Regions from separate parts of the Kitasatospora sp. NPDC056800 genome, predicted to be linked through region 1. Evidence: riboswitches for the same ligand, from Rfam matches in the RefSeq annotation. Region 1 holds a riboswitch; the other holds the start of a gene.
The links. Region 1 has a riboswitch for glycine ahead of gcvP (aminomethyl-transferring glycine dehydrogenase). Riboswitches for the same ligand answer to the same signal wherever they lie in the genome.
Positions count from the first base shown of each region.

Region 2: another riboswitch for glycine. It lies ahead of gcvT (glycine cleavage system aminomethyltransferase GcvT); the one in region 1 lies ahead of gcvP (aminomethyl-transferring glycine dehydrogenase).

Region 1 covers NZ_JBHUAL010000128.1:181-16,315, reverse strand. The annotation lists gene ACFRQN_RS25440 (DNA polymerase IV) at 1-347, shown strand, start outside; gene ACFRQN_RS25435 (MFS transporter) at 489-1,985, opposite strand; gene ACFRQN_RS25430 (PRC and DUF2382 domain-containing protein) at 2,202-3,470, opposite strand; glycine riboswitch at 3,622-3,725, shown strand; gene gcvP (aminomethyl-transferring glycine dehydrogenase) at 3,963-6,863, shown strand; gene ACFRQN_RS25420 (DUF5999 family protein) at 6,982-7,173, opposite strand; gene ACFRQN_RS25415 (hypothetical protein) at 7,578-8,150, opposite strand; gene ACFRQN_RS25410 (glutamate--cysteine ligase) at 8,529-10,034, shown strand; gene ACFRQN_RS25405 (CPBP family intramembrane glutamic endopeptidase) at 10,130-10,918, shown strand; gene ACFRQN_RS25400 (HAD domain-containing protein) at 10,896-11,423, opposite strand; gene ACFRQN_RS25395 (MFS transporter) at 11,524-12,786, opposite strand; gene ACFRQN_RS25390 (dienelactone hydrolase family protein) at 12,950-13,651, opposite strand; gene ACFRQN_RS25385 (sugar porter family MFS transporter) at 13,709-15,121, opposite strand; gene ACFRQN_RS25380 (FMN-binding negative transcriptional regulator) at 15,239-15,976, opposite strand; partial or broken gene ACFRQN_RS25375 (pyridoxamine 5'-phosphate oxidase family protein) at 15,991-16,135, opposite strand, start outside.
Region 2 covers NZ_JBHUAL010000201.1:758-15,726, forward strand. The annotation lists gene ACFRQN_RS32635 (ABC transporter substrate-binding protein) at 1-1,071, opposite strand, end outside; gene ACFRQN_RS32640 (ABC transporter permease) at 1,158-2,144, opposite strand; gene ACFRQN_RS32645 (enhanced serine sensitivity protein SseB C-terminal domain-containing protein) at 2,591-3,514, opposite strand; gene ACFRQN_RS32650 (enhanced serine sensitivity protein SseB C-terminal domain-containing protein) at 3,631-4,434, opposite strand; glycine riboswitch at 4,644-4,745, shown strand; gene gcvT (glycine cleavage system aminomethyltransferase GcvT) at 4,975-6,096, shown strand; gene gcvH (glycine cleavage system protein GcvH) at 6,196-6,576, shown strand; gene glyA (serine hydroxymethyltransferase) at 6,657-7,925, shown strand; gene ACFRQN_RS32670 (L-serine ammonia-lyase) at 8,087-9,454, shown strand; gene ACFRQN_RS32675 (MDR family MFS transporter) at 9,524-11,137, opposite strand; gene ACFRQN_RS32680 (NADPH-dependent FMN reductase) at 11,160-11,783, opposite strand; gene ACFRQN_RS32685 (TetR/AcrR family transcriptional regulator) at 11,934-12,689, shown strand; gene ACFRQN_RS32690 (nuclear transport factor 2 family protein) at 12,746-13,210, opposite strand; gene ACFRQN_RS32695 (class I SAM-dependent methyltransferase) at 13,507-14,280, opposite strand; gene ACFRQN_RS32700 (hypothetical protein) at 14,371-14,969, shown strand, end outside.

The DNA.
Region 1 (16,135 bases):
TGTTCGCCCAGGCGCTGCGGGAGGAGGCCGCGGAGCACGCGGAGGCGGCGGCCGAGGCCGAGGAGGCCGAGGCGGAGCCGGAGGCCGTCGTGGTGCGGCGGTGGGTGCCCGGACAGGACGTCCGGCACGAGGAGTTCGGTCCGGGCTGGGTGCAGGGCAGCGGCGTCGGGAGGGTCACCGTACGGTTCGAGACGCCGTGGGACGGGCCGGGGCGGGTACGGACCTTCGCGGTGGACGACCCGGCGCTCGAACCGTCCCGGCCGCTGCCGCTGCGCCGGGACGAGGGGCCGGACGAGGGGCCGGACGGTGTGTCGGAGGGGAACGGCGGGCCGGGGGAAGGAGCCTGAAACGCGAAGCGGCCCCACCCGGTGGGGGAGTACCGGGTGGGGCCGATCACCGTGCCGGACCCCGTGCGTTCGTGATGCCCTCACGATGTACGGGGACCGGGCCCCGCGCCCTGTCCCTGAGCGCGGGGGCCGGACGCCTCGTCAGGCGTCGGTCTTGACCAGCTCGGGGCTGGAGTCCTGCTGGGCCGAGCCGCCGACGACCGTCGCGGTGGCGGCCGACTTGGTGCCGCGGATCAGGAACGGGACGACGCCGGCGACGACGCAGACCACGGCCGCGGTCCAGAACGCGTGCTTGTAGGCGTCCAGGGTGGGCAGCGACAGCGGGATCTGCGGCGGCAGCTTCATGGTGTCGCCGGTCAGGATGGCGGCCATGACGGCGGTGCCGATCGCGCCACCGACCGTGCGCAGCACGGAGTTCATGCCGTTGGCGATACCGCTCTGCTCGACCGGGACGGCGCCGTTGATGTAGGCCGGCATCGCGGCGAAGGCGAGGCCCACGCCGAGACCGAAGATCGCCGAGGCGGTGTAGATGTCGCCCTCGTGCCCGTGGCGCACGGCCAGGTAGGCCATCGCGATGGCGCCGAGGACGCCACCGAGGACCAGCGGCAGGCGCGGGCCGCGACGGGCGATCAGCAGGGCGCCGACCGGGGCGGCGACCATCGAGCCGATCGCGGACGGCAGCAGCAGGAGGCCGGCGTGCAGCACGCTGGCGGTGAAGCCGTAGTGGGTCAGCTTCTCCGGGGTCTGGGCGAAGTTGCTGATGACCATGAAGGAGCCGTACATGCCGAAGCCGATGAGCAGGCCGGCCACGTTGGTGAAGGCGACGGCCGGACGGGCCATCATCTTCATGTCCACCAGCGGGTGCGCGACCTTGGTCTCGATGATCCCCCAGATCAGGGCGACCACGGCGGCGACGGCGAACAGGCCGAGCGTCTTGTTGGAGGTCCAGCCCCAGTGGTTGCCCTGGCTGACCGCGACCAGCAGCGCGGAGAGCCAGCCGGCCAGGGTGAGGGCACCCAGCGGGTCGGCGCCGCCCTCCTTGTCGGTCACCGGGTCGGTCGGGACGCGGAAGGCGACCAGGGCGATCGCGATCAGGCCGAAGACCAGGCCCATCCAGAAGATCGACTTGTAGTTCCAGTGCTCCAGCAGGAGACCGGTCGCGACCAGGCCGAGGCCGGAGCCGACGCCCATCGAGGCGCTGATGGCGGCGACGCCGCCGGTCACCTTCTGCTTGGGCAGCTCGTCACGGACGATGCTGATCGCCAGCGGCAGGACGCCACCGCCGGCGCCCTGGAGGACACGGGCGACGACCAGCCAGGTGAAGGAGTGGGTGCTGACCGCCAGCGCCGAACCGGCGACCAGGCCGGCCAGCGAGATCAGCAGCATCGGCTTGCGGCCCCGGAGGTCGCCGAAGCGGCCCAGGAGGGGAGTCAGCACGGCTGCGGAGAGCAGGTTGGCGGTCATCAGCCAGGTGACGCTGGACGCGGAGACGTGCAGTTCCTTGGCCAGCGAGGGCAGGATCGGGACGACCGCGGTCTGCACCACGCTGAACGACAGCATCGCCAGGATGAGGGCCGGCAGGACCCGGGCGCTGCTCTGCTTCTCGGCCGCGGTGGTGGGCTGTGGTGCCTCACTCACGGTTGCTTCCTCCCGTACATAGTGAATGAACTGAAGTAACCATGCAGGGAGATACTTCAGAGTGTCAAATATCGAGTGGTTAAGTTTTGGCAAAGGTGAACGGTCGGGTACGTGACAAGGGCCGTGGTGGGGGGTGGCAGGTGTGGGGAGGGTGCCTGCGGTGGGTGTGCGAGAGGGGCCCCGGACGGTGTCCGGGGCCCCTCTTCGCGGGTGGTGTCAGACGAGCGGGCGCAGTGCGGCCGGGCGGGGTGAGTCGGTGGCGGGGGGTGAGGCGGGGGGTGGCGTCGAGCCAGCCGGGGAGGTGTTCTGGGTGGCGGTGGTGTCGTGGACCTCGACGTGCTCGCGGCGGAGCTCCTCCCGGACCACCTCCTCCGTCGTGTAGCGCTCGACGACCAGGCGGACCCGCTCGACGGGCGCGAGGTACTTGCGGACCACCGCGCGCTCCTCGCGGAGGGTGACCTCCTCGACGGCCTCGGCGATGTCCTTCTCGCTGAGCGTGGCGCGCTCGGCGTCGCTGACCGGCATCCGCTCGACCCGGACGCGCTCGTGGACCACGGGGATGCGGCGCTCGACCTGTTCGGTCGTCACGTACTTGCGCAGCTTCGCGGTGCCGAGGGTGTGCCACTCGGTGGTGACCTCCAGCCGCTCCTCGCGGCAGGTGATCTCGACCGGGCCGCTGGGGGCGGACGGGGCGCCGTCGGCGTGCGCGGCGCCGACGGTCGCCGCCGGGGCGGGCGTAGGCGCGGGGGCGGGCTGCGACTGCGGCCTCGGCTCCACGGTGGGTGCGACGGGCGCGGCCGCCGGGGTGGCGGTGGTGGCCTCGGGGGTGCTGAGCATCCGCATGTCGGCCTCCGGGGCGGTTCTGGTGCTGTCGGCGACCGCGGCGGTGACGGCGGCGGTGGGCGGGGCGGTGGCGACGGGGGCTCTGGCCGGGGCGGGCTCGGGAACGGGCTCGGGGGAGCGCTCGGGGGTGTGGAAGGTGAGCGACTTCGCCGGGGCCGCCGCGGTCGTCGTGGCGGCGGCGGCCGCCGCCGTGGTGCCGAAGTCGAGGTCGGCCTGCTTGGGCCGGCTCCCGTTCTCGTGGCTCGGGCGGCCGTCCATCGGGGTGTCGAGCCCGTAGTAGCGGTACAGCTGGAGCTCCTGGGCGGGGGACAGGTGCTGGCCGACGCCGAAGTCCGGCGACTCCTTCACCAGCGACTTGTCGTACGGCACCCGGAGCTCGTCGCCGGCGAACTCGCTCGTGGTCAGCGGGACGAAGGCGTCCCGGCCGAAGATGCCGGTCCGGACCGCGGCCCACTCGGGCCGGCCGGTGGCGTCGTCCAGGTAGACCTCGTCGACCGTGCCGATCTTGTCTCCGTTGCGGTCGACGGCCTTGTGACCGATGAGGTCCCGGGGGTCGATGTCGGTCTGCACTCTTTCCTCCCGTGCGCTGAGCTTGCGGAACTCCCGCAGGAAGGCGGCCGGAGCACCCGTTCCGTCCGCCACTTCACACCAAAAGCCATGAATCGGACGGACGCGAGCGGGGTGCGCCGGACGGGCTGTGCGCTGGACTGTCCGGGGGACGCGCGTAGACCCCGAACGACCTGACGCACCCGTGATCGGGGGGCCTCCCGCTGGTACCCTGGGCGACGACCGCAGAGCCCGCTCGGGAGAGTCTCCGACTGCGAAAGCCGCTGGTCGGAGCGCCGAAGGAGCAACTCCTCCCCGGAATCTCTCAGGCATCCGTACCGTGTGGGGTAGGTCACTCTGGAAAGCAGGGCAGGAGCGTCGGCGCGGAAGCCGGCGATCACCACCCTCACCGACGGTGCAAGCCGACGGAGCGCCCACAGCGCCCCGTGCGGGTGAAGCTCTCAGGTCCCGATGACAGAGGGGGAGGCCTGTCGGGTCCGCCCGCCCAGGTTCGTCCGCTGTCCGCAGCGGCGAGGCCGACCGGCGTGCGTACCCCCGCCGGTCCGTGACCAGGAGGCCTCGACCACCATGAACGCCCAGCCGAACGCGGGACGCCCCACCGGCGCCTCGACCCTCACCGAGCTTGAGCTGGCCAGCCCCTTCGAGAACCGCCACATCGGCCCCGACGCCGCCGCGCAGGAGAAGATGCTGGCGTCCGTCGGCTACGGCTCGCTGGACGAGCTCGCCGCCACCGCGGTGCCCGAGGCGATCCGCTCCATCACCGCCCTGGACCTGCCCGCGGGCCGGACCGAGGCCCAGGTCCTCGCCGAGCTGCGCGAGCTGGCCGGCCGCAACCAGGTGCTCCAGCCGATGATCGGCCTGGGCTACTACGGCACCTTCACCCCGCCGGTGATCCTGCGCAACGTCATGGAGAACCCGGCCTGGTACACCGCCTACACCCCGTACCAGCCGGAGATCTCGCAGGGCCGCCTGGAGGCGCTGCTCAACTTCCAGACCCTGGTCTCCGACCTGACCGGCCTGCCGACCTCCGGCTCCTCGCTGCTGGACGAGGGCACCGCGGCCGCCGAGGCGATGGCGCTGGCCCGCCGCGTCACCAAGGTCAAGGGCGGCGTCTTCCTGGTCGACGCCGAGACCCTGCCGCAGACCGTCGCGGTGATCAACACCCGTGCCGTGCCGACCGGTGTCGAGGTCGTCGTCGCCGACCTGTCCGAGGGCATCCCGGCCGAGATCGTCGAGCGCGGCGTCTTCGGCGTGCTGCTCCAGTACCCGGGCGCCACCGGTGTGGTCCGCGACCTCACCGCGGTGATCGAGCAGGCGCACGGCCTGGGCGCGATCGTCGCCGTCGCCGCCGACCTGCTCGCGCTGACCCTGCTCAAGTCCCCGGGTTCGCTGGGCGCCGACATCGCCTGCGGCACCTCGCAGCGCTTCGGCGTGCCGATGGGCTTCGGCGGCCCGCACGCCGGCTACCTGTCGGTGCGCGCCGAGTTCGCCCGCTCGCTGCCCGGCCGCCTGGTCGGCGTCTCCGTCGACGTCGACGGCAACCGCGCCTACCGCCTGGCGCTGCAGACCCGCGAGCAGCACATCCGCCGCGAGAAGGCCACCAGCAACATCTGCACCGCCCAGGTGCTGCTCGCCGTGATGGCCTCGATGTACGCCGTCTACCACGGCCCCGACGGCCTGGCCGACATCGCCCGCCGCACCCACCGCTACGCCGCCGCCCTCGCCGAGGGCCTGCGGGCCGGCGGCGTCGAGCTGCTGCACGGCGAGTTCTTCGACACCGTCACCGCCGTCGTCCCGGGCCGCGCCGCCGAGATCGCCGCCGCCGCCCGCGCCAACGGCATCAACGTCCACCAGGACGGCGCGGACCGGATCTCCGTCTCCACCGACGAGACCACCACCCGCGAGCACCTGGCCGGCGTCTGGGCCGCGTTCGGCGTCCCCGCCGTCGAGGTCGCCGAGGCCGCCGACGCGCTGCCCGCCGCGCTGCTGCGCGAGGACGAGTACCTGACCCACCCGGTCTTCCACAGCCACCGCTCGGAGACCGCCATGCTGCGCTACCTGCGCCGCCTGTCGGACCGGGACTACGCGCTGGACCGCGGCATGATCCCGCTGGGCTCCTGCACCATGAAGCTCAACGCGACCACCGAGATGGAGGCGGTGACCTGGCCGGAGTTCGGCCAGCTGCACCCCTTCGCGCCGATCGACCAGGCCCAGGGCTTCCTGACCCTGATCCGCCAGCTGGAGCAGCAGCTGGTCGAGGTGACCGGCTACGACGCCGTGTCGATCCAGCCGAACGCGGGCTCGCAGGGCGAGCTGGCCGGTCTGCTGGCCGTGCGCGCCTACCACCACGCCAACGGCGACACCCAGCGCGACGTCTGCCTGATCCCGTCCTCGGCGCACGGCACCAACGCGGCCTCCGCGGTGATGGCCGGCATGCGCGTGGTCGTGGTGAAGACCCTGGTCGACGGCGACGTGGACGTCGAGGACCTGAAGGCGAAGATCGAGCAGCACCGCGACAACCTCGCCGTGCTGATGGTCACCTACCCGTCCACCCACGGCGTGTACGAGACCCAGATCACCGACATCTGCGCCCTGGTGCACGAGGCCGGCGGCCAGGTGTACGTGGACGGCGCCAACCTGAACGCCCTGGTCGGCCTGGCCAAGCCGGGCAAGTTCGGCGCGGACGTCTCGCACCTGAACCTGCACAAGACCTTCTGCATCCCGCACGGCGGTGGCGGCCCGGGCGTCGGCCCGGTCGCGGTGCGCGCCCACCTGGCGCCGTACCTGCCGAACCACCCGCTGCAGCCGGAGGCCGGCCCGGCCACCGGCGTGGGCCCGATCTCGGCCGCGCCGTGGGGCTCGGCGGCCATCCTGCCGATCTCCTGGGCGTACGTCCGGCTGATGGGTGGCGAGGGCCTCAAGCACGCGACCCAGGTCGCGGTGCTGAACGCCAACTACATCGCCAAGCGCCTGGCGCCGCACTTCCCGGTGCTCTACACCGGTCCGGGCGGGCTGGTCGCGCACGAGTGCATCATCGACCTGCGCCCGCTGACCAAGGAGACGGGCGTGACGGTGGACGACATCGCCAAGCGCCTGATCGACTACGGCTTCCACGCGCCGACGATGTCCTTCCCGGTGGCCGGCACGCTGATGATCGAGCCGACCGAGTCCGAGGACCTGCACGAGATCGACCGCTTCTGCGACGCGATGATCACCATCCGGGCCGAGGTCGACAAGGTCGGCTCGGGCGAGTGGGCGGCCGACGACAACCCGCTGCGCAACGCCCCGCACACCGCCGCCACGCTGGCCGGCGACTGGGCGCACGGCTACTCGCGGCAGGAGGCGGTCTTCCCGGCGGGCGTGAACCCGGCGGACAAGTACTGGCCGCCGGTGAGCCGGATCGACGGCGCGTACGGCGACCGCAACCTGGTCTGCTCCTGCCCGCCGCTGGACGAGTACGGCGTCTGACCCGACCGGGCCCAGGAGGTCCGGGTCGGACGGCAGGGCCCCGGCGGAGTTCTCCGCCGGGGCCCTGCCCGTCTGCGCTGGTCGGCGGCTGCCCCCGCCGTACGGTCGGACCGGGTGGTCAGGCCGCGTGGGCGACGGGGCGGCGCGGGGCGATCACCCGGCCGTCGGGCAGCAGTTCGCCGGTGTCCTCGAACAGGACGACGCCGTTGCAGAGCAGGCTCCAGCCCTGCTCCGGGTGACGGGCCACCGATACGGCCGCCTCGCGGTCCTCGGACTCGGCCGTCGGGCACTCAGGACGGTGCTGGCACATGCGTACCCTCGCTTCGCTCTGCGATCCTCCCCGTGGTGCGGTCGCCGGAGGTGGTGCCGTCCGGGGCCGCCGCGGTGGTCGGATCCTGTCCGCGCGCCGGCCAAGTGTGGGCCGGCGCCCAAGTGGGTAGGACAGGGGGTCCTTCCACGCTGGTTCCCAGTGTCGGCATCCCGGGAGCCGCGCGCAGGGATTTCGTGACATGCGCCACAACTCCCGGGTAGAGATCACCCGTTCAGGTGGGGCCGACGGGAAAAGGCGCACCGGTGGGTCAGTCGGGACATGGCCCATTGGGGCCATGCCGAATGGCCCGGACGGGTGGTCACCGTTCGGGTGAGGGTTTGGGCGCGGGCGCGGTCGAGGGCCGCCGGGCGGGTGGGCCCGGCGGCCCGTGGGGCGTCGGCGGGTCAGGAGGTACCGAGCAGCAGCGGCCCGGCGAGCGGGGCGCGGGCGAGCAGCGGCAGCAGTTCGGCGGCCGGCCGGGCGCGGTGCGCGGCGACGCCGAGCGGGGCCGGGGCCAGGGGGATCAGGAGGTCGCCGTCCGGGTCGGCGTCGGGGTTGTGCAGCCAGAGCGCCGTGGCGTACTGGCCGGGGAAGGTCAGCAGCCGGGGCTGCCGGCGGGTCCGGGAGCCCTGGGCGAGCTGCCAGGCCTCGCGCAGGGCCCGGACCGTCGAGTCGAGGTAGGGGCCGGCGGTGAAGTGGGAGAAGCTGTGGCCCTCGGCGCTCTGCACCACCTCGGCGGCGGCGGCCACCTCGGCGCCGTCCTTGATCAGGAAGCGCCAGCCGGTGCGGCGGGCGGCCGGCAGCTCCGGGCGCGGGCCGTTCAGGACGTGCACCGCGAGCGGGTGGGCGGGGAGCAGTGGGCCGGTCGGATGGCGCAGTGCTGCGGCGGCGGGCTGGCGCAGCGCGGTCTCCGAGTCGAGCGCGCCCAGGACGGCGCGCAGGGCGCTCGGCGGGGGCTGGGGGGTTTGCAGAGTCATGGCGGGGTCCGCCTCTCCAAGCGAGATCGGCGTGCGAGTGCGGCATACCGGCGTGGCGGGGCGACGCGTCGTCGGTGACGGGGCCGGGCCGTGTCCGGTTGTGCAGGATCGCGGTGCCGGCGCGGTCGCCGCCTCGACGAGGGCTTTCGGGGCGAGGCGGACCGGCCGGAGCGCTGTGCGAATTCGAACAGGTGCGCAGGGTGATCTGTTTATCACAGGCTGTGGTGTCGGGCAAGTCCACAGTTCGTCTGATTTTCCGTCAGATGCCTTGCATTGCAAGCCAGTACGCACGTTCGGGTATCGATCTTCGCGGTGGGCATCATGCTTGCACGGTCGGTCGACCGGGTGCTCGACGGGGTGGCTCTGGAGGAGGGGACCGTGGGCGAGAAGGTCGTGGCGACTCGGGCGGAACTGGCGGACCGGCAGCTCTACCGGCGCAAGCTCCACACGTGTCTGGACGTGCTCGGACGGATGATCCGGGAGGACCGCTTCGACCGGCCGCGGGCGGTGATGGGCCTGGAGATCGAGCTCAACCTGGCCGACGAGCAGGGCTTGCCGGCCATGAACAACGCGCAGGTGCTGAGCGCGATCGGCTCCAGCGACTTCCAGACCGAACTGGGCCGCTTCAACATCGAGGTCAACATCACGCCGCACCGGCTCTGCGGGCACGTGTTCGAGGAGCTGCGCGAGGAGATCGACACCGGGCTGCGCTACGCCGACCGGCAGGCGGCCGAGGCGGGCGCCCGGATCGTCATGGTGGGCATCCTGCCGACCCTGGAGCACGCCCACACCGGGCTGGACGCGATGAGCCACAACCAGCGGTACAGCCTGCTCAGCGACCAGATCCTGGCCGCCCGCGGGGAGGACATCGCGCTGGACATCGAGGGCGTCGAGCACCTCCAGCTGGAGTCGATCACCATGGTGGCCGAGGCCGCCGCCACCTCGCTCCAACTGCACCTCCAGGTGACCCCGCAGCGGTTCTCCTCGGTGTGGAACGCGGCCCAGGCGATCTGCGGGCCGCAGCTCGCGCTCGGCGCCAACTCGCCCTTCCTGTTCGGGCGGGAGCTGTGGCGGGAGACCCGTCCGGTGCTCTTCCAACAGGCCTGTGACACCCGTACGGCGGAGCTCAAGGCCCAGGGCGTGCGCCCGATCACCTGGTTCGGCGAGCGCTGGGTGGACTCGGCGTACGACCTGTTCGAGGAGAACCTGCGGTACTTCCCCGCGCTGCTGCCGATCTGCGACGACGAGGACCCGATGAAGGTGCTGGCCTCCGGCGGCGCGCCCAGGCTCGCCGAGATGCGGCTGCACAACGGCACCATCTACCGCTGGAACCGCCCGGTGTACGACATCGCGGGCGGGGTGGCGCACCTGAGGGTGGAGAACCGGGCGCTGCCGGCCGGGCCGACGGTCGCCGACACGCTCGCCAACGCCGCCTTCTACTACGGCCTGGTGCGGGTGCTGGCCGAGCAGCCCCGGCCGATCTGGACCCGGCTGCCGTTCGAGCGGGCGGACGAGAACTTCCAGCAGGGCGCCCGGTACGGCATCGACGCGGTGTTCCAGTGGCCGCGCTCGGGGCGGGCCGGGCGCGGCGGCGGGCTGCAGACCGTGTCCGCGGTCGACCTGGTGCTCAACGAGCTGCTGCCGATGGCCTACCAGGGGCTGGACGAGTGGGGCGTGGAGCCCGCCGACCGGGACCGCTACCTGGGCATCATCGAGCAGCGCTGCCTGCGCCGCACCAACGGCGCGTCCTGGCAGACCGCGACCTTCCACCGGCTGCGCGAGCAGTACGGGATGGACCGGCCGGCCGCGCTCGCGGCGATGACCAGGCGCTACGCCGAACTCATGCGCGGCGGCGAGCCGGTGCACACCTGGCCGGTGGGCTGAGCCCTCCCCGTCGGGGCGGTCCGGCGGCTGTGTCAGGATGATCGCTCCGGCGGTCGGCCGACGGCCGGAGCGACCGCCCGTCCGCTGGAGCCCCCGTGACCACCGTCCCGACCGCGCCGGAGACCGCGAAGCCCACCCGTCGGCTGTTCGGCGCGGAGCTGCTGATCGTCCTCGGCCTCTCGCTCGGGGCCAGCGGGATCAGCGCGCTGATCAGCTTCACCGGCTCGCTCACCGAACCGCTCAAGCTCGGCCAGCAGGTCGCCACGCTGAACGGCTCGCGGGCGCCCGGGCGGCCCTGGCTGGACCTGGTGTGGCAGCTGTACTACATCGGGCGCGGGCTGATGCCGGTGGTGCTGGTCGGGTACCTGCTGGTGCGCGAGGGCGTCGCGCTGCGGGTGCTGGGCTTCGACCTCGGGCAGAAGCTGCGCGACCTGGGGCGGGGCGCCGCCGTCGCGGCCGCGATCGGCGGGTCGGGGCTGGCGCTCTACCTGGCCTCGCAGGCGGCCGGGTACAACCTGACGGTGGCGCCGTCCGGGCTGCCGGACGTGTGGTGGCGGGTGCCGGTGCTGCTGCTGTCGGCCTGGCAGAACGCGATCCTGGAGGAGGTCGTCGTCCTCGGCTACCTGCTGCGCCGGGTGGGGCAGGTCGGGTGGTCCTGGCCGGCGGCGGTGGCCGCGAGTTCGGTGCTGCGCGGCTCGTACCACCTCTACCAGGGGGTCGGCGGGCTGGTCGGCAACATGGTGATGGGCGTGGTGTTCTGCCTGCTGTACCGGCGCTGGGGGCGGGTGATGCCGCTGGTGGTGGCGCACGCGCTGATCGACACGGTGGCCTTTGTCGGGTACGCGCTGCTGGCCGGGCACGTCAGCTGGCTGCCGACCCCTTGAGCGACCGCGCCCGGCCGCGCGGCGGACGGGCGAGCAGCCGGTCGACGTGCCGGCGTTCCAGGCCCTCGCCGGGGTCGACGGGCAGCAGCAGGCGGTCCCGGCGCAACTGGGAGCGGCGGACCAGCCGCGGCGGGATGACGTCGTCCACCCAGGCGAACGGCCGGCCGGCGGCGTAGCGCAGCAGCGGGGCCCACTTGGCGGCGGAGAACAGCTCCATCAGCGGGACGCGCGGGTCGCCGGGCTGCGGGACGTAGCCGGTGAAGGTGACCACCGGGAGCGGGTCCAGGCCGATCGCCGGGGCGATGTGGGTGTTCGCGTTCTCCTCCCACGTCGTCGCCCAGACCAGGTCGTACGTTCCGGAGAGCTCGCGCAGCCAGGTGCCGTGCCGGGCGGACAGCAGGACGGTGTAGCCGAACAGGGTGTGGGTGTCGAACCCGGCGTCCGGGTGGGGGCGGACCGGGTTGAGGACGCCGTCGACGTCCAGGAACAGCAGTGGCTTCGGCACCGGTGGCCCCTCGGAGACGGTGGTTTTTCCTGACACTTCGGACGTCACCCGCGCACCTGCGGTTGCCCACGGGCGGGCGCACGCGGGGCGCACAGGGGGCTCACGGAGCGGGCGCGGGCTCGCTGACGGGCACCGGTGCGTCCGTCGTGCCCCGACGGCTCAGCCGGCGCACCTGCGGGTCCAGCAGGACGACCGCGCTGAGCACCAGACAGGCGGCGGCGCACGCCCAGAGCGCGCCCGACAGGCCGAGCGCCACGGCGGCGGGGCCGGCCAGCGCGGTGCCGACCGGGGCCAGCGAGTAGGAGCCGAGCTCGTCGTACGCGGTGACCCGGGAGAACATCTCCTCGGGTATCTCCTGCTGGAGCGCGACCATCCAGTTGACGCCGAAGACGGTGACGCCGACGCCGGACAGGAACATCGCGACGACCAGCAGCGGCAGCGGCACCTCGGCGGCGAGGGCCAGGGCGGGCACGCCGAACAGGAAGACCCCCCAGTTGCCGACCAGCAGGATCCGGCGCGGCCGCCAGCGCGTCATCAGCACGCCGGTGGCCACCAGGCCGACGCCGTAGGCGGCCATCGCCAGGCCCCAGGCGCCCGCCCCGCCGAGCCGCTCCTTGGCGGCGGTCGGCCCGTACACCGACTCCACCGCGTTGATGCAGGCGACCAGCACCGAGAACTGGAGCACGATCACCCAGAGCCAGCGGCGGGAGGCGAACTCCCGCCAGCCCTCGCGCAGGTCGCGCAGCATGCTGCTGCCGGAGGACGCGGGGGCCTTCTCCGGCTCCAGGAAGAAGCGGAGGGCGGCGGCGACCAGGAAGCACAGGGCGTCCAGGGCGAGCACCCAGCCCGGGCCGACGAGGGCGGTGAGCGCCCCGCCGAGGGCGGCGCCGCCGATCTGGGAGGCGTTGAGGCCCATCCGGAAGACCGCGAAGGCGCGGGCGGCGTGCTCCTGGGGGACGGCCTGCATGATCATGCCGCCGGAGGCGGGGGAGTAGAGGGCGTAGCCGGCCCCGCCGGCCGCGGAGAGCGCCAGCATCTGCCAGAGCCGGACGTCACCGGTCAGCACCAGGGCGGCCAGGACGGCCTGGGAGACCCCGCTGAACACGTTGGCGGCGACCATGATCAGGTGGCGCGGCAGCCGGTCGGCGAGGGTGCCGCCGACCACCATCAGCAGGACGGTGGGCACCAGCCGGGCGGCGGTGACGTAGCCGACCTCTGTCGTGGTGCCGCCGGTGCCGAGCACGGCGAAGGCGGTGGCGATGGGGGCGCCGGCGTTGCCGAGGCCGCTGACCACGGTGGCGGCGGTCTGGATGCGGAAGTTGCGGCTCGCCCAGGCGAAGCGGCGTGAGGGTGGGGTCGGCACCCGGAGACTATGCCGTGGGGGCGTACGGGTGTCCATCCGGTTGTCGTACCGGGGCGTCGGGAGGGTGGGGTTTCAGCCGAGCTTGCCCCGTCGGCCGAGTCCGCCCCGTCGGCCGAGGTGGCCCCGAACGTCGAGGGCTGCCCCGCCGGCCGCGCCGGCCCCGTCAGCCGAGGTGGCCCCAGAGGAAGGTGACGGTGCGGCGCCAGGCGATCCGGGCCTGGAGCGGGTCGTAGGTGCCGATCAGGTTCTCGTCGTTCATGAAGGCGTGCCCGGCCGGGTAGAAGTGGATCTCCGGGCGGACGTCGGTGGCCTCGCCGATCCGGATCGCCGCCTCGTCCACGGCGGCCATCGGGATCGAGCCGTCCAGCTCGCCGAAGTGGCCGAGCACGTGGGCGGTCAGGCCGCGGTAGTCGAAGTCCGGGTCGGGCGGCAGGCCGTAGAACGGGACCACGGCGGCCACCCTGTCGCCGGCCCGGGCGGCCAGCAGCAGGGCGAAGCCGCCGCCCATGCAGAAGCCGACCACGCCGACCGCGTCGCCGACCACGCCGTCCAGCGCGAGCAGGTGGTCGACCGCCCCGGCCAGGTCCTCCACCGCCCGGTCGACCGGCAGCTCGCGCCGGAAGCGGGCCGCCTCGGTGCCGTCGTGGGTGGTGGCGCCGCCGAACAGGTCGGGGGCGAGGACGGTGAAGCCCTCGGCGGCGAAGCGGTCGGCCATGTCGGCGATGTGCGAGGTCAGGCCCCACCACTCCTGCACCACCACCAGGCCCGGTCCGACGCCCTGCGGCGGGCGGGCCAGGTAGCCGTGCGCGGTACGGCCGTTGCTCGGGAAGGTGACGTTCTGCCGGGAGCCGCCCTGGTCAGGCATGGCTTCCTCTCGGTGGGTCGGGCCGCGAGCGGCGGGAGTTCGGCGGGGCGGTCCGGGTCAGCCCATCTCCTCCAGGGCGCGTCCCTTGGTCTCCTTGATGCAGAAGGCCACGAACGGGATGGAGAGCAGCGCGAAGGCCGCGTAGATGACGTACGTCGCGGAGAGGTTCCAGTCGGCGAGGTCCGGGAAGCTGACGGTGATCGCCCAGTTGGCGATCCACTGCGCCGAGGCGGCGACGGACAGCGCCAGCGCGCGGATCCGGTTGGGGAACATCTCGCCGAGCAGGACCCAGACCACCACGCCCCAGGAGAAGGCGAAGCAGAGCACGAAGACGTGCGCGGCGACCAGGGCGACGGTGGCGTGGGTGTTGTCCAGGGTGGCGGTGTCGCCGGTGCCCTCCCGGTAGGAGAACGCCCAGGCGGCGGTGCCCAGCGCGGCCGCCATGCCGATCGAGCCGGCCAGGGCGAGCGGCTTGCGGCCGATCCGGTCCACCAGGGCCATCGCGATCACCGTGCCGATCACGTTGATGATCGAGGTGGAGAGGCTGATCAGCAGCGAGTTGGACTCGTTGATGCCGACCGACTGCCACAGCAGGGACGAGTAGTAGAAGATCACGTTGATGCCGACGAACTGCTGGAACACCGAGGCGCCGATGCCGACCCAGACGATCGGCAGCAGGCCGAAGCGGCCGCCCATCAGGTCCTTCATCCGGGGCTTGTGGCTGGACTCCAGCACCGAGCGGATCTCCGCGACCCGGGCGTCCAGGTCCACGCCCTCGCCCTCGACCTCGACCAGCACCTTGCGGGCCTGCTCCTCGCGGTGGTCGGCGATCAGGAAGCGCGGCGACTCCGGGATGGCGAGCGCCATCAGCCCGTACACCAGGGCCGGGATGGCCTCGACGCCGAGCATCCACTGCCAGGCCTGGATGCCGCCGAGGTGGTTGGTGGACTCGCCGCCGGCGGCCTGGTTGAGGGCCCAGTTGGCGAGCTGGGAGACGGTGATTCCGAGCACGATCGCCATCTGCTGGAAGGAGGCGAGCCGGCCGCGGTACGCGGTCGGGGCGACCTCGGCGATGTAGGTCGGGGCGATCACCGAGGCGATGCCGATCGCGATGCCGCCGACCACGCGCCAGGTGGCGAGGGTCTCGATGTTCGGCGGGAACATCGAGCCGATGCCGCTGGCCGCGAACAGGGTGGCGGCCAGCAGCATCGTGCGGACCCGGCCGAGGCGGTCGGCGAGCCGGCCGGCGATCACCGCGCCCACCGCCGAGCCGAGCAGCGCGATCGCCACCACGAAGGCGGTGGTGCCGTGGCCGACCCCGAAGTGCTTCTGGATGCCCGTCACGGCGCCGTTGATCACCGCGCTGTCGTAGCCGAACAGGAAGCCGCCCATGGCGGCGGCCGCCGAGATGAACACCACGTGGCCGAGATGGGCCTCGCTGGCCGCCCGTTGGCTGTTGACTGAGGACACGCGCGCTCCCGGGGGTGGACGGGCCCGCTCTGACGCCGAGTGGGCAGGGCTCGTCTCACATTCGAGCAGCGCGGCGGCCGACCTGCCCGAGGGGGCGGCCGACCGGGTGATCCGGGGTCAGTCAGCGGCGCGCGGCCGCTCGGTGCGCCGGTCGACGGTGCGCGGGAGGTCGGCGCGCGGGGTGTCGCCCACGGGGCCGGCCGCGCCCCGCGGCTCGGCGGTGCGCCGCCGGTGACGGCGGAGCAACTGGGCCCGGGCGGCGGCGTACTGGTCGCGGCCGCGCCCCCGGCCGTCGGCGCGTTCGGCGAGCCGGTCGGCGATCGCGTACTGCGCCTCGGCGGGCTTCTTGTCGTCGTACTTGAACTTGGCCCGCACCTCGTCGACGGTCAGCCGGAGCCCGCGCAGGCCGGGCAGCTGCCGGGCCAGCTCGCCCTCGCCGGGCACCACCCGGACCTCCGGCGTCTCGGGCTGGAAGTGCGCCAGCTGGCGGTTGAGGATCTCGGCCTTGCCGGCCGCGGACTCCACCACCTCGGCGGTGCAGTGGAAGTGGACGGAGGCGTAGTAGCTGGTGGGCGTGCCCGGTGCGCCGCGCCAGTGGCCCGGGGCGAAGGCGTAGCCGTCGGTGACCGCGAGGGTGACCTTCGGGTCGGCCCGGACGGCGGCCAGCAGCGGGTTGGGCGCGGCGAGGTGGAGCAGGATCTCGCCGCGGTCGGCGTCCAGCAGGAAGTGCGTCGGCACCAGCACCGGCCCCTCGCCGGGGCCGCCGTTGGCGGCGAGCAGGCCGAAGTCGCGGCCCTCGGCCAGCCAGGCGCGCCACTCGGCCTCGTCGCCGCGGTCCCAGGATCTGATCAGCACGGGTGGGCCTCCCGTCAGCGGGGGTAGCCGCGCAGGTGCGCGGGGAGCGGGACGGCGGTGCCGGGGTGCGGCTCGGGGGTGCCGTGCACGGTGGTGACCGGGATCAGCCCGGACCAGTACGGCAGGCCGGTGTCCTCCGGGTCGTCGGCGGCGCCGTCC
Region 2 (14,969 bases), on a different contig from region 1:
CGCGTACTGCACGGCCTTGCGGCACTCGATGTTGTCGAACGGCGCGAGCTTGGAGTTGATCGCCATGTAGACCAGGCGGCCGCCGTAGGCGTTGTCGGTGCTGGCCTTCAGCTTCTGGTTCTGGAGGATCTGCGCCTGGGTCTGCGGGTCGACGCCGCCGCCCACCAGGTCGACCTGGGCGTTGCCGGCCAGCAGGTCCTTGTCGATGGTGGACTGGTCGATGTTCATCCGGAGCACGATCTTGTCCGCGAGCTGCTTGCGGATCGGGTCGGTGCTCGCGTCCCAGTTGGTGTTCGGGACCAGGACGGCCTGCTTGCCGTCCTCGTAGGACTCGAACTTGTAGGAGCCCGAGGAGACGATCTTCTTCACGTACTCCGAGCCGGTGTCCTTGGCCTGCGGGACCGGCGCGGTCTGCGGGGCGCTGACCAGGTAGTCGAAGTCGGCGAAGGGCTGCTTCAGGTGGAAGACGATCGTGGTGTCGTCGGGCGTCTCGATCGAGTCGAGGCCGCCCTCCTTGTCCTTGTACGGGCCGGCGTACGGCGTGGCGTTGTCCACCAGGTGCTCGCGGAAGTAGACCGGGCCGTTGGAGTTCACGTCCAGCGCGTAGTTCGAGCGCTCGACGGCGTACTTGACGTCCTTCGAGGAGATCGGGGTGCCGTCGTCGTACTTCAGGCCCTTGCGCAGCTTGTACGTCCAGGTCAGGCCGTCCGCGCTGACCTGGCCCATCGACTCGGCGAGGTCGGGGACGAGCTTGTTGCCCTCGTCGCCCGGCGCCGGGTTGAAGGTGGTCAGCGAGCGGGCGTACAGGCGCGAGAAGTTGTAGATGTACGCGTAGTACGTGTTGCCCGGGTCGAGCGAGTCCGGGGTGCCCTTCATCTCGTAGGTGACCGTCCCGCCCTTCTTGTCCGAGGCGTTGACGATGCCCTTGGTGGCGGCGTTGGCGCCGGAGCCGCCTCCGGTGCCGGAGGACGAGGCGGAACCGGTGTCCTTCGACGAGCTGGTGCAACCGGTCACGACCAGGACGGCGGCGGCTGCGGCCGCGGTCAGGGCGACGGTACGGGACCTACGCATGGGTGAGATCAACCCCTTGGGGATGGGAGGCGGTGAAGGAGAGCCTTGACGGCGCATCACATGATGCGTGGTCATGTGCGGCGGAATCAGTTGCTCTTGGGATCGAGGGCGTCGCGAAGACCGTCGCCGAGCAGGTTGAAGGCGAGCACGGTGACGAAGATCGCCAGACCGGGGACCACCATGTACTGGGGGTCCACCTGGTAGTACCGGATCGCGTCCTGGAGCATCCCGCCCCAGGAGGCCTGCGGCGGCTGGATGCCGACGCCGAGGAAGCTCAGCCCCGCCTCGAAGAGGATGTTGGTCGGGATCAGCAGGGTCGAGTAGACCAGGATCGGACCGACCAGGTTGGGCAGCAGCTCCTTGAACAGGATGAACGGGCCGCGGGCGCCGAGGCTGCGGGCCGCGTGGACGAACTCCCGCTCGCGCAGCGAGAGCGTCTGGCCGCGCACGATCCGGCCCATGTAGGGCCAGTTGAAGAAGCCGATCACGAAGATCAGCACCAGCATGTGCAGCGGCAGGCCGTGCAGGCCGAAGGCTCCGCCCTGGAGCGAGGTCGAGATCGCGATGGCGAAGAGCAGCAGCGGGAAGGCCAGGAAGACGTCCATCACCCGGCTGATCACGGTGTCCACCCAGCCGCCGTAGTAGCCGGCCATGATGCCGAGCACGGTGCCGATGGTGTTGGACAGCAGGGTCGCGCCGAAGGCGACCAGCAGGGAGACCCAGGAGCCCTCGATGACGCGGGTGAGCAGGTCACGGCCCTGCAGCGGGTCGATGCCGAGCGGGTGTTCGAGGCTCATGCCGCCCCAGTCGCCGAACGGCAGACCGCCGAGGTCGGCGTCCAGCAGGTCCTGGTGGAGGGCGTCCGGGTCGAGCCCGAACATCGACTCGATCGGCTTGGCCAGCACGGCGAGCATGATCAGCAGGATCACCACGACGCCGCCGGCGACGGCGGCCTTGTCCCGCTTGAAGCGGGTCCAGGCGATCTGGCCGAGGGAGCGGCCCTCGATCTTCTTGGCCGGTCCGGCGGCGGCTGCTGCCTCCGGCTCGTTCCCGGCGGTGGTCACGGATGTCATGGTCAGTTGGTCCCCTCGCCGACGGTGGCCGGCCCACGGGTGCCGGTCGCCGTCTTCGGCGGTGCGGCTGCGGACGTGCGGAGGTGCTTAGGAGGAGCGGGTGTTGACGGCAGTGCGTCGTGCACAGGCACTGCCACCACGCGGGATGGGCGTCGCGTGGACGGGCTTGTCGGCGTGCGCGCTCACCTTTGTGGGGTTCCAGCACGCGCGGTGCGTTGCGCAGAACTCTCTGCCATCCGAACTGGCTTGCGCCAGCCCTGACAACCGACAGATGCCCAACTGTGATCTGCGTGCATGCACCTCCCCGATCTTCGGCATATACCTCTTCACATGGCTGTAACTGCCATGTCAAGATGACCGGGCCGCACATCCGGAAATTCGTCCGGAAAGCATCGAAGCCGACTTGACGGACAATCAAGTCGGCTTCGGAGAATGGGTTTTGGGATTCAGCGCCCGGGGTAGCCGGGCCACGGCCGCTGCGGCTGCTGCTGCCAGCCCTGCGCCGGCGGCTGGGTGCCGTACGCGTAGCCCGGCATCGACTGCCCGGGGTACGGCGGCGGGGGCACCGGCGGGTACGGGCCGGTCGGCGGGCGGCCCGCCTCCCGGTCGAAGAACGGCCGCGCGTTGGCGCGCATCCACAGCGCCACCGGGTCGTACTCGTCCGACATCGCCACCGTGGACACCGCGAGCCCCTCCGGGGCCACCGCGATCGCGCGCTGCATCAGCGCCCGCACCGCCTCCACCGCCGGCGGCGAACTCTCGTAGAGGTCAAGGCCGATGGCCAGGTACGGCTCCCCCACCGCGGGCTGCACCCAGGCCCGGCGCAGCGCCCGGACCGCGCGCACCTCGGCGGCCTGCCGCTCCAGCAGCGCGAAGAACGGCTGGGCGTTCAACTGCGGCTCGCTGAGCTTCAACGGCCCGGCCGGCAGCCGGTCCAGGCCCGCGGCGACCCGCCGGAGGTCCGCCCAGGGCACGCCGACGCCGCCGCCGGGGGCGTGCGGGTTGAGCCACAGGCCCCAGCGGGTGCGGTACAGCGAGGCCGCGATCTCCCGGCCGGAGACGACCTCGTGGGCCCGCGCCCAGCCGGAGGCGGTCAGCTGCTCGGGCGAGGTGACGGCCGGCGCGTAGCCGTGGCCGCTGATCTCCATGTTCCCGTACTGCGCGTCCGGGCTGCCCGGCGTGCCGTGCCACAGCAGCATCCAGACCCGGCCGTCCGCCAGCGCGTGCAGCAGCCGCTCGTACGCGTCGTAGCGCTCCGGCGCGACGTCGCGCAGGGCGCGCTCCAACGCGCCGGGATCAGCTCCCGGGCGCCCGGCCGGTGCCTGGCCCCAGGGCCCCGGCACACCGCCCGCTCCCGTTCCCGCACTCATGCGCCCACCTCGCCGCGCCTCTTTCCCTCAACCCGCCGACCCGTCGGCCGTCTGCACGCACCCTATGGCGCGGCACCGGCCACCGCCACGGCGACGTGCCTCTGATCCGGACCCGCTCACGCCCGCGTGTGGAAAGGCAGTACCCGGGTGAGCAGCCACTCGACCACCGGGTCGTCGGCGAGGTCGAGCAGTACGAGGTGGACGCCCCCGGGCAGCGGCGCGGTTCCCAGCGCTCGCCCGAGTGCCTCGTTCACCGCGGCCGGGTCGGCCGGGGCCGCCGGGTCCAACTGGACGCCCACGAACATCACGGTCGGTTCGCCCTCGATGCTGGCCAGCGCCCTGCGGGCGGTCAACACACCGGGCAGCGCCGACAGTTCGCTCCGGCAGGCGGCCAGGAAGTGCTCCGGGTCCTCGCCCGGCACCGGCTCGCGCAGCGCCACCCGGCCGCCGGTCGGCTCCGCGGCGCCCTCGGCCTGTTCCCAGCGGTCCTCGCGCGGGCCGCGGCGCAGCTCGGCGACCCCCTGCGGCGGCACCGGGAGGCCCACCGGCGCGTCCGGGTTCACCGCGATGCCGAGGCCCAGCGGCAGCCCGCGGGCGAACTCCCACACCGGCGCGATCGCGAAGGCCATCCCCGGCGCCTGCTGGAGGAACACCTCCTGCGAGGAGAACACCGGCACGTACGGGTCGCCGCCCAGCTCGATGGTCGGCAGGTCGAGCGCCTGGCCCTGCGGGTCGGCCCCGGCCGGCAGCGGCACCCACACCTGGCTGCGCGCCAGCACCTCGAACACCCGTGGGGTCGCGCCCGGGTCGCCCAGGGCCGCGGTCAGCACCTGCTCCAGTTCGTTGGCCGGCCAGGAGCCGCCCGCCGGCGCCTCCTCCGGTCCGCCCCACCCCTGCTGCTGCTCCACCGGGTACCCCATGCGCCGCCGATTCCGCCCTCTGCCGTCGGCCGCCCACTGCCGCACCGACGCGCAGCAGTCTAGAGGCGTGCGGGGGGTGTGGTCAGGACTCGTGTTCGGGTCCCGCGCGGTGTGACCGGGTCCCCCCTCCCCTCGTCGTCCGGGACGTGCCATGATGTGCCCGTCCGACGGCATGCGCCGCGGGCCCCCACAACTCCATACCGGCCGCTCGAACCCGCGCGGGAGAGCCCGGAGTGCCGCTCAGGCACAGCCGGCGCCGAAGGAGCAAGTCCTCCCCGGAATCTCTCAGGCACCCCTACCGCACGGGTTAGGCACATCTGGAAAGCGGCGCCCGGCCCTGTCGTGCGCCCACCCACGGTGCAAGCCGTCATGCTGTCCCCCAAGCTGGAAACGGCTGCGGGCGGCGGGGCGGTGAAGCTCTCAGGTTCGACGACAGATGGGGAGACCCACGCCGCCGCATGCCCGCGCGCAGGGTCGGCCCCCAGCGGGTCCGGTCCGGTGCGTGCACCCCTGAGTGCCCCGACCGAGGAGTTCCTGGCCATGTCGTCCCTCCGCCTGACCGCGCTCGACGCGCTGCACCGCGCCCTCGGCGCGACCATGACCGACTTCGCCGGCTGGGACATGCCGCTGCGCTACGGCAGCGAGCGCGAGGAGCACCTCGCCGTCCGCACCAAGGCCGGCCTGTTCGACCTCTCGCACATGGGCGAGATCACCGTCACCGGCCCGCAGGCCGGCGAGATGCTGGACCACGCCCTGGTCGGCTTCGTCTCCGCGCTGGGCGAGCTGCGCGCCCGCTACACCATGATCTGCGCCGAGGACGGCGGCATCCTGGACGACCTGATCGTCTACCGCCTGCGCGAGGACGCCTTCCTGGTCGTCGCCAACGCCTCCAACGCCCAGCTGGTCCTCGACGAGCTGATCGCCCGCGCCAAGGGCTTCGACGCCGTCGTCACCGACGACCGCGACACCTACGCGCTGATCGCCGTCCAGGGCCCGGAGGCCACCGGCATCCTGGCCGACACCACCGACGCCGACCTGCCCGGCCTGAAGTACTACGCGATCCTCCCGGCCTTCGTGGCCGACCGCGAGGTGCTGCTCGCCCGCACCGGCTACACCGGCGAGGACGGCTTCGAGATCTTCTGCCACCCGGCCGACGCCGAGCCGGTCTGGCAGGCGCTGACCGCCGCCGGCGCGGACCGCGGCCTGGTCCCCTGCGGCCTGTCCTGCCGCGACACGCTGCGCCTGGAGGCCGGCATGCCGCTGTACGGGCACGAGCTGTCCACCGACCTGACCCCGTTCGACGCCGGCCTGGGCCGGGTCGTCCGCTTCGACAAGACCACCAACGAGGGCGCCTTCGTCGGCCGCAAGGCCCTGGAGGCGGCCGCCGCCGCGGCCGAGACCAACCCGCCGAAGGTGCTGGTCGGCCTGGTCTCCGACGGCAAGCGGGTGCCGCGCGCCGAGTACACCGTGGTCTCCACCGAGGGCGAGCCGATCGGCCGGATCACCTCCGGCGCGCCGTCCCCGACCCTGGGGCAGCCGATCGCGATGGCCTACGTCGACGCCGCCCACGCCGCCCCCGGCACCACCGTCGCGGTGGACGTGCGCGGCAAGCACGAGCCCGTCAGGGTCGTGGCGCTGCCGTTCTACAAGCGCGCCCGCTGACCCCTCGCACGCCCCCCGTTTTCCCATACGCGCACGTCGCAGCCGTCCGCGCGGCGGCCCGCTTCGTCGTACCCGCTTCCCATCCTGGAGAATGACGCCATGAGCAACCCCCAGCACCTTCAGTACACCAAGGAGCACGAGTGGCTGACGGCCGCCGTGGACGGTGTCTCCACGATCGGTATCACCAAGCACGCCGCGGACGCGCTCGGTGACATCGTCTACGTGCAGCTGCCCGAGGTCGGCGAGACCGTGACCGCCGGCGAGACCTGTGGCGAGCTGGAGTCCACCAAGTCGGTCAGCGACCTGTTCTCCCCGGTGACCGGCGAGGTCACCGAGGTCAACCCGGACGTCCTGGACAACAACGCCCTCGTCAACAGCGACCCCTTCGAGGGCGGCTGGCTGTTCAAGGTGCGCGTCGAGGCCACCGACGAGCTGCTCAGCGCCGACGAGTACGACGCGCTCACCAACCCCCAGGGCTGAGCCCCCGACGGGACGGGCCGCCGCACCGCGGTCCGTCCCGCCCTGGCCCCTTTCCCTCCTCCTCCCGGGAAGACCACACCATGACTGTTCTCAACCAGTCCCTGCACGCCCTCGACCCGGAGATCGCCGCCGCGGTCGACGCCGAGCTGCACCGCCAGCAGACCACCCTGGAGATGATCGCCTCCGAGAACTTCGCCCCGGTGGCGGTCATGGAGGCCCAGGGCTCGGTGCTCACCAACAAGTACGCGGAGGGCTACCCCGGCCGCCGCTACTACGGTGGCTGCGAGCACGTCGACGTGGTCGAGCAGATCGCGATCGACCGCATCAAGGCCCTGTTCGGGGCCGAGCACGCCAACGTCCAGCCGCACTCCGGCGCGCAGGCCAACGCCGCCGCGATGTTCGCGCTGATCCAGCCGGGCGACACCATCCTGGGCCTGAGCCTGGCCCACGGCGGTCACCTGACCCACGGCATGAAGATCAACTTCTCCGGCAAGCTCTACAACGTGGCCGCGTACCACGTGGACGAGAAGACCGGCCAGGTCGACATGGCCGAGGTCGAGCGCCTCGCCAAGGAGCACCAGCCGAAGCTGATCATCGCCGGCTGGTCCGCCTACCCGCGCCAGCTCGACTTCGCCGCGTTCCGCCGGATCGCCGACGAGGTCGGCGCGCTGCTCATGGTGGACATGGCGCACTTCGCCGGCCTGGTGGCCGCCGGGCTGCACCCGAACCCGGTGCCCTACGCGGACGTGGTCACCACCACGACCCACAAGACCCTGGGCGGCCCGCGCGGCGGCGTCATCCTGTCCAAGGCCGAGTTCGCCAAGAAGATCAACTCCGCGGTCTTCCCCGGCCAGCAGGGCGGCCCGCTGGAGCACGTGATCGCCGGCAAGGCGGTCGCCTTCAAGGTCGCGGCCTCCGAGGAGTTCAAGGAGCGCCAGCAGCGCACCCTGGACGGCGCCCGCATCCTCGCCGAGCGCCTGCTCCAGGCCGACGTGGCCGAGGCCGGCGCCAGCGTGCTCTCCGGCGGCACCGACGTCCACCTGGTCCTGGTCGACCTGCGCAACAGCCAGCTCGACGGCCAGCAGGCCGAGGACCGGCTGCACGAGGTCGGCATCACCGTCAACCGCAACGCCATCCCGAACGACCCGCGCCCGCCGATGGTCACCTCGGGCCTGCGCATCGGCACCCCGGCCCTGGCCACCCGCGGCTTCCAGGCCGAGGACTTCCGCGAGGTCGCCGACATCATCGCCGAGGCGCTCAAGCCCGCCTTCGACGAGACCGTCGCCGACGCGCTGAAGGCCCGGGTCTCCGCCCTGGCCGCGAAGTACCCGCTCTACCCGAACCTCTGATCACTCCGGTGATCGTTCGGGCGGGGTGACCGGCCTCACCCCTCCGGCGTACCAGGCACCCCGGGGCACCGCGCACACTGGAAGTGCGCGCGGTGCCCCGTCCCGTGTCGGCCCCTCCCTGCCCGCAAGTCCTTCCACGAGACCAGACAAGGACGTCCCCCGTGGCCATCAGCGTCTTCGACCTCTTCTCCATCGGCATCGGCCCGTCGAGCTCCCACACCGTGGGCCCGATGCGCGCCGCCCGGATGTTCGCCCGCCGACTGCGCACCGAGGACCTGCTGGACCGGGTGACGGGCGTACGGGCCGAGCTGTACGGCTCGCTCGGCGCCACCGGCCACGGCCACGGCACCCCGAAGGCCGTCCTGCTCGGCCTGGAGAACGCCTCGCCCCGCACCGTCGACGTCGACCAGGCCGACAAGGACGTCGAGCGGATCCTCGCCGAGAAGCGGATCAACCTGCTCGGCGAGCACCCGATCGACTTCGACCCCGACACCCAGCTGGTCCTGCACCGCCGCCGCTCGCTGCCGTACCACGCCAACGGGATGACCCTGTGGGCGTACGCGGCGGACGGCTCGACCCTGCTGGAGAAGACCTACTACTCGGTCGGCGGCGGCTTCGTGGTGGACGAGGACGCGATCGGCGCGGACCGGGTCAAGCCCGACGACACCGTGCTGAAGTACCCCTTCCGCACCGGCGACGAGCTGCTGCGGCTCAGCCGGGAGACCGGGCTGTCGATCTCCGGCCTGATGCTGGAGAACGAGAAGGCCTGGCGCAGCGAGGAGGAGATCCGGACCGGTCTGCTGGAGATCTGGTCCGTGATGCAGGAGTGCGTGCGGGCCGGCATGTCCCGCGAGGGCATCCTGCCGGGCGGGCTGAAGGTCCGCCGCCGGGCCGCCTCGGGTGCCCGCGCGCTGCGCGCCGAGGGCATCGGGCCGGCCAACGCGATGGAGTGGGTGACCCTCTACGCGATGGCCGTGAACGAGGAGAACGCCTCCGGCCGCCGGGTCGTCACCGCGCCGACCAACGGCGCCGCCGGGATCATCCCGGCCGTCCTGCACTACTACCTGAACTTCATCCCGGGCGCCGACGACGACGGCATCGTCCGCTTCCTGCTCGCCGCCGGCGCCATCGGCATGCTCTTCAAGGAGAACGCCTCCATCTCCGGCGCCGAGGTCGGCTGCCAGGGCGAGGTCGGCTCCGCCTGCTCGATGGCCGCGGGCGGCCTCGCCGAGGTCCTCGGCGGCACCCCCGAGCAGGTCGAGAACGCCGCCGAGATCGGCATCGAGCACAACCTCGGCCTCACCTGCGACCCGGTCGGCGGCCTGGTCCAGATCCCCTGCATCGAGCGCAACGGCATGGCCTCCGTCAAGGCCGTCACCGCGGCCCGGATGGCGCTGCGCGGCGACGGACGGCACCACGTCTCGCTGGACAAGGCGATCAAGACGATGAAGGAGACCGGGGCCGACATGAAGATCAAGTACAAGGAGACCTCGCGCGGCGGGCTCGCCGTCAACGTCATCGAGTGCTGAGCTGACCGGCTTTTCCGCAGGCCCCCGGGCGGTCCCCCGTTCCGCCCGGGGGCCTGCGCGTGCTCCGGATCACCCGGCCGTGGCCGCCTTCGCGGGGGTGTCGGCCGGCTCCGGCTCCGGGTCTGGCTTCGTCGGCTCGGGCTCGGGCTTCGGCGGCTTGATCTCCCTGGCCGCTCCCTGCTGCGGGCGCACCAGGCAGGCGAGGGCCGTCGCCGCGGCCGCCAGCAGCACCCCGCCCACGACCGTGCCGTGCAGGCCGCCGGTGACCGCCGCCCCGACGGCGTCGCGAACCTCGGCCGGGAGGCCGTCGAGGGAGGCCGGGGTCAGCCCGCCGCCGGTGAGCCGGCCGGCCTCGGCGGCCCCGAGGCGCTCCGTGAGGGAGTCGGTGAGCCGCGCCGTGTAGACCGCGCCGAGCGCCGCCATGCCGAGCGAGCCGCCGATGCTCCGCAGCAGCGTGACCACGCCCATCGCCGCGCCCATGTCCTGCGGCCGGACCGCCCCCATCGAGGTCAGCAGGGTGCTCTGCATCACCAGGCCGAGGCCGATCCCGGCGACGGCCGTGAGGGCCGAGGCCACGGCGATCGGGGTGTCGGTGCGCAGGAGCAGCAGCAGCGCGCCGCCGGCCAGGGTGACCGCGCCGCCCAGCAGCGGGTAGCGCCGCTCGCCGCCGGGCCGGCCCATCAGCCGCGCCGTCACCAGCTGGGTGCCCATCATGCCGAGCATCAGCGGCAGCAGGAGCAGCCCGCCGGCGGTGGGCGAGGCGCCCCGGGCCAGCTGCAGGTAGAGCGGCAGGTAGCCGACCAGGGCGATCATCACCGCGCCGGTGAGGAAGCCGAGCATCTGCGCCACCGTGAAGTTGCGGTCGCGGAACAGCGCGGGCGGGATCAGCGGCCCGGGGGCGCGCAGTTCGGTCCGGGCGAACCAGCCCAGCGCGACCACCGCGACGAGCGCCGTGCCGAGGAGCACCGGGGAGGTCCAGGAGTAGGCGGTGCCGCCCCAGCTGCTCACCAGGGTGAGCGCGAGGATGCCGGTGGTCAGCAGGGCGACCCCGGCCCAGTCGAACGGGGCGCGCACCCGCTCCGTCCGCAGCCGTACCCCGACGCCGACCGCGAGCAGCGCGACCAGCCCGACCGGCAGGTTGACGTAGAAGGCCCAGCGCCAGCTCAGCCGTTCGGTGAGGAAGCCGCCGAGCAGCGGTCCGCCGACGAAGGCGATCGGCATCAGCACGCCGACCACCGACTGCACCCGCGCCCGGTCGGAGGCGGGGACGAGCACCCCGATCACCGAGAGCGCGCCGACCATCAGCCCGCCCGCGCCGATCCCCTGGAGGCCCCGGAAGGCGATCAACTGCCCCATGTCCTGGGCGAGTCCGGCCAGCACCGAGCCGGCCAGGAACACCACCACCGCCCACTGGTAGGCGCCCTTGCGCCCGTACAGGTCGCCGAGCCGGCCCCAGAGCGGGGTGGCGGCGGCGGAGGTCAGCAGGTAGGCGGTGACCGCCCAGGAGAGGTGCTCCAGCCCGCCGAGGTCGCCGACGATGGTCGGCAGCGCGGTGCCGATGATCTGGCCGTCGAGGGCCGAGAGGAAGATGCCGAGCATCAGTCCGACGACGCCGAGCAGCGGCGGCTTGGGCCGCTCGTCGGCCTGCTCCTTGTTTTGGCCCCCGCTCTGTTCCGTGGCCATGCCGTCCGCCCCCTTCCCCGGCTCAGGCCGCGAACGGGCGGGCCCGGCGGGCGTCCCGCAGCGCCTGCGCCCACCAGGTGAGCTGGTCGAGCATGGTCTTGGCGGCGGTGTCGGCGGCCGGGTCGATCGCCCTGCCCTCGGCGTCGAAGCACTGCGAGGCGCCGTGGAAACTGACCGTGTTGCGGATCGTGGCGGCGTTCAGCTCGGCCATCACCACCCGCAGCTGCTCGACCGCCCGCAGGCCGCCGGACAGGCCGCCGTACGAGACGAAGCCGACCGGCTTGCCGTGCCACTGCCGGTTGTGCCAGTCGATGGCGTTCTTCAGCGGGGCCGGGAAGCTGTGGTTGTACTCGGGCGTGACGATCACGAAGGCGTCGGCCGCCTCCAGCCGGGGCGACACGGCGGCCAGCAGCGCGGCGTCGTCCGGCGAGAGTTCGCCGCCGAAGGACGGGAAGGTGACGGGCAGCGGGGTCTCCACCAGGTCGATCCGGTCGGCGGTCAGGTCGCCGCGCGCTTCGAGGTGGCCGAGCAGCCAGTCGGCGACCACCGGGCCGAAACGGCCGTCGCGGGTGCTGCCGACGAGGACGGCGACCTTCAGGTTCTGCTCGTTGGACGCCTGCTCGTTGGACTTCTGCTCCGTGGACATGGGAGTCCCCCTCCGGGATGGCTGATGTGTACGGCGTATCCGTCTCGAATACAACGTACACATCGACGTGTACGGCGTCCACTGCCGATACGCCGTACACAGGAGGGTGCTACGGTGGGACCGACCCCCAGTCGGAAGGAGCCCGCCCCCATGCCCGCTCAGCAGGCCCCCACCGGGGACACCCCCGCCGGCGACGACAGGCCCCCGGCGTCACTCTGGGAACGCCTGGACCGCCCGGCCCCCGCCCCGCGCACCACCCTGACCCCGCAGCGGATCGCCGAGGCCGCCGTCGCCGTCGCCGACGCCGAGGGCCTGGACGCCGTCACCATGCGCCGGCTCGCCGCCAAACTCGGCGTCGCCCCGATGGCCGCCTACCGGTACGTCTCCGGCAAGGACGAACTCATCGAGCTGATGGTCGACTTCGTCTACGGCCGACTCCCCCTGGACGCCGCCCCCGCCGAGGACTGGCGGGAGACCATGCGCGCCCTCGCCCTCCACCTGCGGGCCATGCACCTGGCCCACCCGTGGACCGTCCGGGCGGCCACCCCGTTCTCCCTCAGCCCGAACCAACTCGCCGTCCCCGAGCACGCGTTCGCCGCCCTGGCCGAGCACGGCCTGGACGCCGACACCACCATGGCGGTGTTCCGCACCGTCACCGGCTACGTCCACGGCTCGGTCGCCACCGAGGTCACCCTGAACACCCTGCGCCGCGAGCGCGGCTGGTCCGACGGCGACCAGACCCGGGCCGGCCTCGCCCCCCGGATGACCTGGCTGATGGGCACCGGCCGCTACCCCAACTACCAGCGCTACCTCCACGCGGCCACCCGCAAGGACGACCCCGACTGGCAGTTCGAAACCGGCCTCGACTGCGTCCTCGACGGCATCGCCGCCCACTTCGCCCTCTGACCGGGCCGCTCACGGAGTGGGAAGTCGGCCAGTCCGACTTCCCACTCCGCCGCCTCTTACTTGCCGGCCGCCCCGGCCCCCAGCCGCGCGGCGACGGCACCCAGCCGGCCCATCGCGCGGGCCACGCCCAGGCCGTCCATGTAGTCCCGCACGTGCACCAGCAGGCCGTCCCGGGCGCGCATCACCAGCAGGCCAGGCACGGTGAACGGCTCCCCGGTGGTGGCGAGCGTCCCGACCACCTGCTGCTCGACGGTCAGCACCTCCGGGTCGGCACCCGGGTGGACGGCCACCTCCCGGATCTCCCGCGGCCGCGCCGCACTCGCACCCCAGGCGGCCCGGTAGCCGGCCCGGATCTCCTCCCGCCCCCGGTACCGCTCCGGCATCCCGGGGAACAGGAACGGGAACTCGTGCACCCCATCCTCGGCGTACAGCTCTGCGAGGGCGTCCGCGTCCAGGTCGAGCATCGCCCGCCGGTAGCGGACGAGCAGGTCGAGCGGGCTGGGCGTGGCGGAATCCGGCATGACGGCGGCCCCTTCGGCAGCGGACGGGGACGCCAGAATCCCTCTGCGGCAATCGACTTGGCCCCCGCGCATCGATCGATGGCCCCAACCCTAGCCGCCGGAAGTCGGCTCCCCCTCGACGACCTGACAGCCGCCGCGCCCCCGCAGGCTTCGCCCGGCACCGAGGGGCCGTCCTCGTACCCCGGGATCGGCACCTGCGAGTCCTGCGCTCCGTTCACGGCCCTCGGTCAACCAGCCGCGCTGCACAGGAAGTCGGCCGGTCCGACTTCCTGTACGGCGGCAGCCGCCGACAACGCCTACCCGGCCGGCCGCTCGCCGGCGAGGACCAGGCGGTAGCCGTAGTCCATGCTGTCCCGGTCGAGCAGGTCGGCGTACCGCCGGTGCCACGCCCCCGAGGCGAGGTCGGCCCGCAGCCGCTCGACGGCCGGCTCGACCACCTCCGGTGGCAGCTGCGCGAAGGTCGAACTGGCCTGCCGGACCATCGGGTCCAGGTAGTGCTCGGGCCGCCGCCAGTGGGCGATCTGGAAGCCATCGGTGAAGTCCCAGGGGACGGGGAAGGGCAGCACGGTGTGCGCGTCCAGGGCCTCCACCACCTCCTCCAGCGGCGTGAAGCGGGAGTCCTCCAACTCCCTGATCTCCGGCAGGTAGTCCTCCAGCAGCCACAGCTGCGGCCGGTGCGCCGGGTCCCAGGTGAACACCGCCTGCCGCCGCGCGACCCGCCGCAGCTCGGCCAGCCCGCGCCGCGGGTCCGACCAGTGGTGGACGGTCAGGACGGCCATCGCCGCGTCGAACGCACCGTCCTCGAAGGGCAGTTGCTCGGCCGAGGCCTTGACCTTCCGCTCCCCCGGATGCTGGTCGAGCATGACCTGCGACGGGTCGACGGCCGTGACCTCGGCGTCCTCCGGCTCGTACGATCCAGCCCCCGCACCGACGTTGACCACCGTGCGCGCTCCCCGCAGCGCCAACCCGATCAACGCGTGCAGCCGCGGATCGGGCCGACGGACCTGCCGGTACCCGACGCCGATCCGGTCGTACCTCGCCGTCCGGCTCTCCTGCCCCGCGTGTCCCATCCGACCAGCCCATCAAACGGGACCACCGGAGGCAACCGCTTCGCGTGAACCCGCACCGACGGGGGAGGCCGTGGCGGTACCGTCGGCCGCATGACCGAACTCAGCGACTGGACCTACGTGGTGACCGACATCGAGGTGGACGGCCCGTGGCCGGGACCGAACTCGATGCGGTCCTTCGCGTCCGTGGCCACGACCATGGACGGCCGGATCTTCGGCGAGTTCGAAGCCGTCCTCGAACCGCTTCCCGGATCGGCCCCGAACCCGCGCACGAAGGAATGGTTCGACTCCGAGCCGGGCGCCTGGGAGGCCGCGACGACGAACCCGGAGCCCGTCACCGATGTCATGACCAGGTACGTCGAGTGGGTCCGGTCCCTGCCCGGCCGGCGGGCGTTCGCCGCGGCACCCCTGTCGTTCGACGGAACCTGGATCGACTACTACCTGCGCCGGTTCACCTCCTTCGGACTGCACCAGGGCCCCTACGAGCAGGATCTCCTCTTCCACGGCCCGGCCCTGTGCCTGCGCTCGTACACGGCGGCACTGACCGGCCGACCGCCCGCGGACCTCCCGGCACCGGCACTGCCCCCGCACTGGCTCGGCGGCGTGCGGCACACCCACAAGGCCCTCGACGACGCGCGCGGCTTCGCCGAGCTGCTGCACTTCCTCACCCGGAACTCCGGGACGCCCGCCAT